Alloalcanivorax dieselolei B5: one gene and its partner. Each later gene encodes a partner of the first gene's protein in a complex. Links are inferred from orthologs where the notes say so. Each region holds a gene or a part of one and is shown in the gene's direction. Other genes may lie near its edges. The genes, in order: accB and accD.

Region 1 (3,153 bases):
ACGGGGTGATTTTGCTGATCGGCGCCGCCTCCGGCGCCCGCGACCCATGGCAACCGCTGGCCCACTGGCAGCAACCGGCGGCACCGGCCACCGCCACTTCCGGCACGGCGCAACCCGCCGCGACCACGGAAGACCACGGCCCCTGGCGCACCCTCACCGGTCAGGCGGCGCTGCGTCAGGCCCTGGCGGAGTCCTCCCGGGCCGGCCGGCCGGTGCTGGTGGACTTCTTCGCCGAGTGGTGCGTGGCCTGCAAGGTGCTGGAAGAAACCACGCTGAGCCATCCGGATGTGCTGACCACCATGAAGGGATTCGATCTTTATCGGGTGGATATCACCGACATCAACAGCGAAAACCAGGCGATCATGACCGAATACAACATCTTCGGTCTGCCCAGTCTGGTGTTCTTCAGCCCCGCTGGCGAGGAAGTCCCGGAATCCCGCGTGCTCGGCGAGATGAGACCGGAGCGCTTCATCCGCCATCTGGAACAGACCGTTTTGCCGGTCACATCGGGCTGATCCGGGGCCCCGGATGCTGGCACGCAACACGCAGGCACGCTTGCACGCCATGTTTGCCAGGCTGGTGTGAAACGGAAAGGTTGGATTGCTCGGGAAGGTAGTCATCGCTGGATCCGGCGATCAAACTTCGGGTTTAGCGTGCAAGCGTGTTGCGTGATTGCGTGATTGCGTGATTGCGTACAAGCGAATCGGTACATGTAACGAATAGTGTAAAGTTCTTTTTTCGCCGGGCGATTCCCCCTAGACTGCAAACTTCGGGAAAAGCCCCGGCCTGATGCCGTTTTTCCCTCCTGTTCACCGCAGATAACGACACATTCAGGGGTATCCATCTTGGCCACCATTCTGGTTCTGCACGGACCCAACCTGAATCTGCTCGGCCAGCGCGAGCCGGACAAATACGGTGCCACTAATTTGGCGGAAATCGACCAGGCCCTGCAGATCCGGGCCCGGAAGGCCGGCCATCATCTGCAGCATATGCAAAGCAATGCGGAATACGAGTTGATTGAGCGCATCCATGCCGCCCGCGGGGAAGGCGTCGACTTCATTCTGATCAACCCGGCCGCCTTCACTCACACCAGCGTGGCGCTGAGAGACGCTCTGCTGGCGGTGAGCATCCCGTTTATCGAGGTGCACCTTTCCAATATTCACCGGCGCGAAACCTTTCGCCATCACTCTTATTTCTCGGACATCGCCGAGGGAGTGATCTGTGGTCTCGGCGCCGACGGTTACCAATTGGCGCTGGACGCGACCATCCGCCGTCTGGGCACCGACGACGACATCTGACCTTTTAACATCAACAGCTCCCAACAGGACTGGACATGGATATTCGAAAAATCAAGAAATTGATCGAGCTGCTGGAAGAATCCGGAATCGAAGAACTGGAAATTCACGAGAACGAAGAATCCGTACGCATCACCCGGGGCGGCTGGCGCAACGCCGCGCCGGCCCCCGTCGCCCCGGTGGCGGCCGCTCCGGCAGCCCCGCAAGCCACTCCGGCGGCCGAGCCGGAACCGGCCTCCCCGGCCGGCCATCTGGTGCGTTCTCCCATGGTGGGCACGTTCTACCGGGCCTCCTCTCCCGGCGCCACCCCATTTGCCCAGGTGGGCCAGAAGGTCAACGCCGGCGACGTGCTGTGCATCGTCGAAGCGATGAAAATGATGAATCAGATCGAAGCGGACAAATCCGGCACTATTGATGCCATCCTGGTCGAGGACGGCGAACCGGTGGAATTCGACCAGCCGTTGTTCTCCATCGTTTAACGGAGGTCGAAATGCTGGAAAAAGTCGTCATTGCCAACCGCGGCGAGATCGCCCTGCGCGTGCTGCGCGCGTGCAAGGAAATGGGCATCCGTACCGTGGCGGTGTACTCCAAGGCGGACCGCGATCTGATGCACGTGCGTCTCGCCGATGAAGCGGTGTGTATCGGCCCGGCGCCGTCCACCGATTCCTATTTGAACATCCCCGCCATCATCAGCGCGGCGGAAGTGACCGACGCGGATGCCATTCACCCCGGTTACGGCTTCCTGGCGGAAAACGCCGACTTCGCCGAAAGCGTGGAACGTTCCGGCTTCACCTTCATCGGACCGCGCGCTGATACCATCCGCCTGATGGGCAACAAGGTGTCCGCCATCGAGGCGATGAAAAAAGCCGGCGTCCCCACCGTCCCCGGCTCCAATGGTCCGGTGGGTGATGACCCGGAAGCCACCCAGGCCATGGCCGAGCAGATTGGCTATCCGGTCATCATCAAGGCCGCCGCCGGCGGTGGCGGGCGTGGCATGCGCGTGGTGGAACATGCGGATCAATTGCTCAATGCGGTGACCCTGACCCGTTCCGAAGCGAAAAACGCTTTCGGCGATGCCACCGTGTACATGGAGAAATTCCTGCAGAAGCCACGCCATGTGGAGATTCAGGTGCTCTCCGACGGCGCCGGCCACGCCATACACCTCGGCGACCGGGACTGCTCCTTGCAGCGCCGTCACCAGAAGGTGGTGGAAGAGGCTCCGGCCCCCGACATTCCGGCTCACCTGAAGGAAGAAGTGGCCCAACGCTGCGTCAACGCCTGCAAGGAGATCAATTACCGGGGCGCCGGGACCTTTGAGTTCCTGTACGAGAACGAAGGCTTCTACTTCATCGAGATGAACACCCGCGTGCAGGTGGAACATCCGGTCAGTGAGATGATCACCGGCGTCGATATCGTCAAGGAACAGTTGCGTATCGCCGGCGGCGAAGGCCTGACATTGCAGCAGGAAGACATCACCTTCCTCGGTCACGCCATCGAGGTGCGGATCAATGCCGAGGATCCCAACACCTTCGTCCCGAGCCCCGGCAAGATCAGCTACTTCCATGCACCGGGCGGCAATGGGGTGCGGGTGGACTCTCACGTCTATGGCGGCTATACCGTACCGCCCTACTACGACTCACTGATCGGCAAGATCATCACCTGGGGCGAGAACCGCGACGTGGCGTTTGCCCGCATGCGTAACGCTCTGGACGAGATCGTGGTGGAAGGCATCAAGACCAACGTGGCCCTGCACCGGGACAAGATCTTCCGCGACACCGCGTTCAAGGAAGGCGGCGTGGATATCCACCACCTGGAAAAGAAACTGGGTAATCATTAAGACATCGCGGTCCTTTCTTTG
Region 2 (3,284 bases), 1.8 Mb from region 1 along the record:
GTTCCACCCGTTCCTGGAGGACGAGGGCGTGGCCATGTACGGCGTGGAAGCCGCCGGTGATGGCGTCGACACCGGCCGCCACGCGGCGCCGCTTACCGCCGGGCGCCCCGGTGTGCTGCACGGCAACCGCACCTATTTGATGGAAGACGAGAACGGCCAGATCATCGAGACCCACTCGGTGTCCGCCGGTCTGGATTATCCGGGGGTCGGCCCCGAGCATTCCTGGCTCAAGGACATCGGCCGGGTCAATTACGTGGCCGCCGACGACCAGGAAGCGCTGGCCGCGTTCCGCGAGCTGACCCGGGTGGAGGGCATCATGCCGGCGCTGGAATCCGCCCACGCGCTGGCCTATGCGCGCAAGCTGGCGCCCACCATGAGCGCGGACCAGAATCTCATCGTCAATCTGTCCGGACGGGGTGACAAGGATATCCTGACCGTGGCCGACATCGACGGCATCGAGTTTTGAGGGGGAATGCCATGAGCCGTATTCAAGCCTGTTTCGAACAACTGAACACGAGCGGCCGCAAGGCGCTGATTCCCTATATCACCGCCGGTGATCCCAACCAGGCCGTGACCGTGCCGGTGATGCACGCGATGGTGGAGGCGGGAGCCGACATCATCGAGCTGGGGGTGCCGTTCTCCGACCCCATGGCCGACGGCCCGGTGATCCAGAAAGCCTGTGAGCGGGCACTGGAGGCCGGCACCAGCCTGCGCGACGTGCTCGCCATGGTCGCCGATTTCCGCCGCCAGGACGATCGCACTCCGGTGGTACTGATGGGCTATCTGAACCCGGTGGAAGCCATGGGTTACCAGACCTTCGCCGATGCCTGCGTCAGCGCCGGCGTGGACGGGGTGCTGCTGGTGGACCTGCCGCCGGAGGAATGCGAGGACATCGCGCCGCAATTTCGCCAGCGCGGTGTCGATCTGATCTTCCTGGTGGCGCCGACCACCACCGATGAGCGCATCCGTCGCATCGGCGAGGCGGCCAGCGGTTATCTTTACTATGTCTCCCTGAAGGGCGTCACCGGCGCCGCCACCCTCAATGTGGAGGAAGTGGCGTCGCGGGTTGAAACAATTCGCAACCTTGCCCAATTGCCCATTGGGGTAGGCTTTGGTATCAAAGACGCGGCATCGGCCCGGGCTGTCAGCCGGGTCGCCGATGGCGTGGTGGTGGGCAGCGCGCTGGTCAACCAGATCGCCGCCAACGCGCAACGCCCCGAAGCCATCGCACCGGCGGTGGCGGCCGTGCTTGCCGACATGCGCTCCGCCATGGACGAATAAGCCGGTGCCGTACTCGCTTGGAGATAAGCGGGTCCCATAAAGCGGGTCAAATACAAGGGTCTAGGTAATGAGCAACAACTGGCTGGAAAAGATTTTGCCCGCGGTTCGCCGGCCGCAGGAAAACCGTCGCAACAGCGTACCCGAAGGTCTGTGGCGCAAGTGCCCACGCTGTGACAGCGCTTTGTACCGGCCGGAGCTGGAGCGCAACCTGGATGTGTGCCCCAAGTGCGAACACCATATGCGCATCGGGGCCCGCAAACGCCTGAAGCTGTTCCTGGATGAAGGCGTCACCTCCGAGATCGGTGTGGAACTGGCGCCGGAGGACCGGCTCAAGTTCAGGGACTCGAAGAAGTACAAGGACCGCCTCACCGGCGCGCAGAAGGACACCGGCGAGAAAGACGCGCTGGTGGTGCTCAAAGGCAAACTGCATGGCCTGCCGCTGGTGGCCTGTGCCTTTGAATTCAAATTCATGGGCGGCTCCATGGGCTCGGTGGTGGGTGAGCGCTTCGTGCGCGCGGTGGAAGTGTGCCTGGAACAGCGGTTGCCGTTGGTTTGCTTCGCCGCCAGTGGTGGCGCGCGCATGCAGGAAGGTTTGTTCTCGCTGATGCAGATGGCCAAGACCTCCGCCGCCCTGGAGCGTTTGCGTGAAGCCGGGTTGCCGTTCATCTCGGTGCTCACCGATCCGGTCTATGGCGGCGTGTCCGCCTCCCTGGCCATGCTGGGTGACATCAACGTGGCCGAACCCAACGCCCTGATCGGCTTCGCCGGTCCGCGGGTGATCGAGCAGACCGTGCGGCAAAAGCTGCCGGAAGGCTTCCAGCGCAGCGAGTTCCTGCTGGAGCACGGCGCCATCGACATGATCGTGCCGCGTCTGCAAATGCGCGACACTCTGCACCGTCTTCTCGCCAACATGACCCGGGCGCCGCTGTCCACGCAATGAGCGACCTTCAACACTGGCTCGAACGTATCGAGCGGCTCCACCCCAGCGAAATCGAGCTGGGGCTGGAGCGTTTGCGCCGCGTCGCCGGAGATCTGGGCGTGCGCACCCTGCCGATGCCGGTGATCACCGTGGCCGGCACCAACGGCAAGGGCTCGGTGGTGCGCCTGCTTACCGCCATGGCGGAGGCCGCCGGGCTGCGCTGCTGTGTTTATACCTCTCCCCATTTGCTGCGTTTCAACGAACGCATCCGGCTGCCCGATGGCCCCGCCTCGGACCAGGCGCTTTGCCAGGCTTTCGCGGCGGTGGAGCAGGGGCGCGGCGATACCGCGCTGACCTATTTCGAGTTCACCACTCTGGCCGGGCTGTGGCTGTTCCAGCGCAGTGACGCCGACCTGTGCATCCTTGAAGTCGGCCTGGGCGGACGGTTGGACGCGGTCAACCTGATCGACGCCGATGTGGCGGTGGTCACCTCGGTGGGGCTGGATCATCTGGACTGGCTCGGCGACAGCCGCGAAGCGATTCTGCGGGAAAAAATCGGCATCGGCCGGGCCGGCCGGCCGCTGGTCTATGGTGAAGCGGCGTCGCCTTCTAATCTGGACTCGGAACTGGCGGCGCTGGCGGCCTTGCCGCTAAGGGCAGGGCGGGAGTTCACGCTGGGCGACGGCGAAGTGGCCGTGCGGGCTGGCGATGAGCAACGCCGCTACCGGATACCAGAGCCGGCGCGTCTGGGCGATGACAATCTGGCCACCGCGATCCAGGCCCTTGCCGCCGCGGGTTTGGCGCCGGCCCGGCATATTCCCGCCCAGGTGGTGGATACCGGGCTTACCGGTCGTTGCGACCGGCGCCGTTTCAACGGCATCGATTGCATCCTTGATGTCGGTCATAACCTGGAAGCGCTGACCCGGCTGCGGCGGCGGTTGCTGGCCTGTGCCGGCCGCCGCCGGCTGGTGCTGGGCATGATGGCGGACAAACCGGTGGAGCAGGTGGTGGCGCTGTTCGCCGCCGAGCCGCTGGAATGGTATTTGTGCCGGCCGGATCTGCCCCGCGCCGCCACCGTGGAACG

Evidence for each region.
Region 2: the proteins of accB (region 1) and accD are in contact, whole or in part, in a solved structure (PDB 8UXZ), measured with the Escherichia coli proteins. The link is inferred for Alloalcanivorax dieselolei B5 from one-to-one orthologs.

Annotation. Positions count from the first base shown.
Region 1 is NC_018691.1:1,100,004-1,103,156, reverse strand. Bases 220-3,053 are described here. They hold accB (acetyl-CoA carboxylase biotin carboxyl carrier protein), read left to right. Parts: upstream 220-1,333; coding sequence 1,334-1,774; downstream 1,775-3,053. Other genes in these bases: accC (acetyl-CoA carboxylase biotin carboxylase subunit), read left to right, coding at 1,786-3,053; aroQ (type II 3-dehydroquinate dehydratase), read left to right, coding at 846-1,298; dsbD (protein-disulfide reductase DsbD), read left to right, coding at 220-515. In the rest of the region: more of dsbD, read left to right, coding at 1-219; more of accC, read left to right, coding at 3,054-3,132. UniProt on the Escherichia coli protein: This protein is a component of the acetyl coenzyme A carboxylase complex; first, biotin carboxylase catalyzes the carboxylation of the carrier protein and then the transcarboxylase transfers the carboxyl group to form malonyl-CoA.
Region 2 is NC_018691.1:2,923,248-2,926,531, reverse strand. What follows is about bases 320-3,284. They hold accD (acetyl-CoA carboxylase, carboxyltransferase subunit beta), read left to right. Parts: upstream 320-1,348; coding sequence 1,349-2,221; downstream 2,222-3,284. Other genes in these bases: B5T_RS12995 (bifunctional folylpolyglutamate synthase/dihydrofolate synthase), read left to right, coding at 2,218-3,284; trpA (tryptophan synthase subunit alpha), read left to right, coding at 478-1,281; trpB (tryptophan synthase subunit beta), read left to right, coding at 320-466. In the rest of the region: more of trpB, read left to right, coding at 1-319.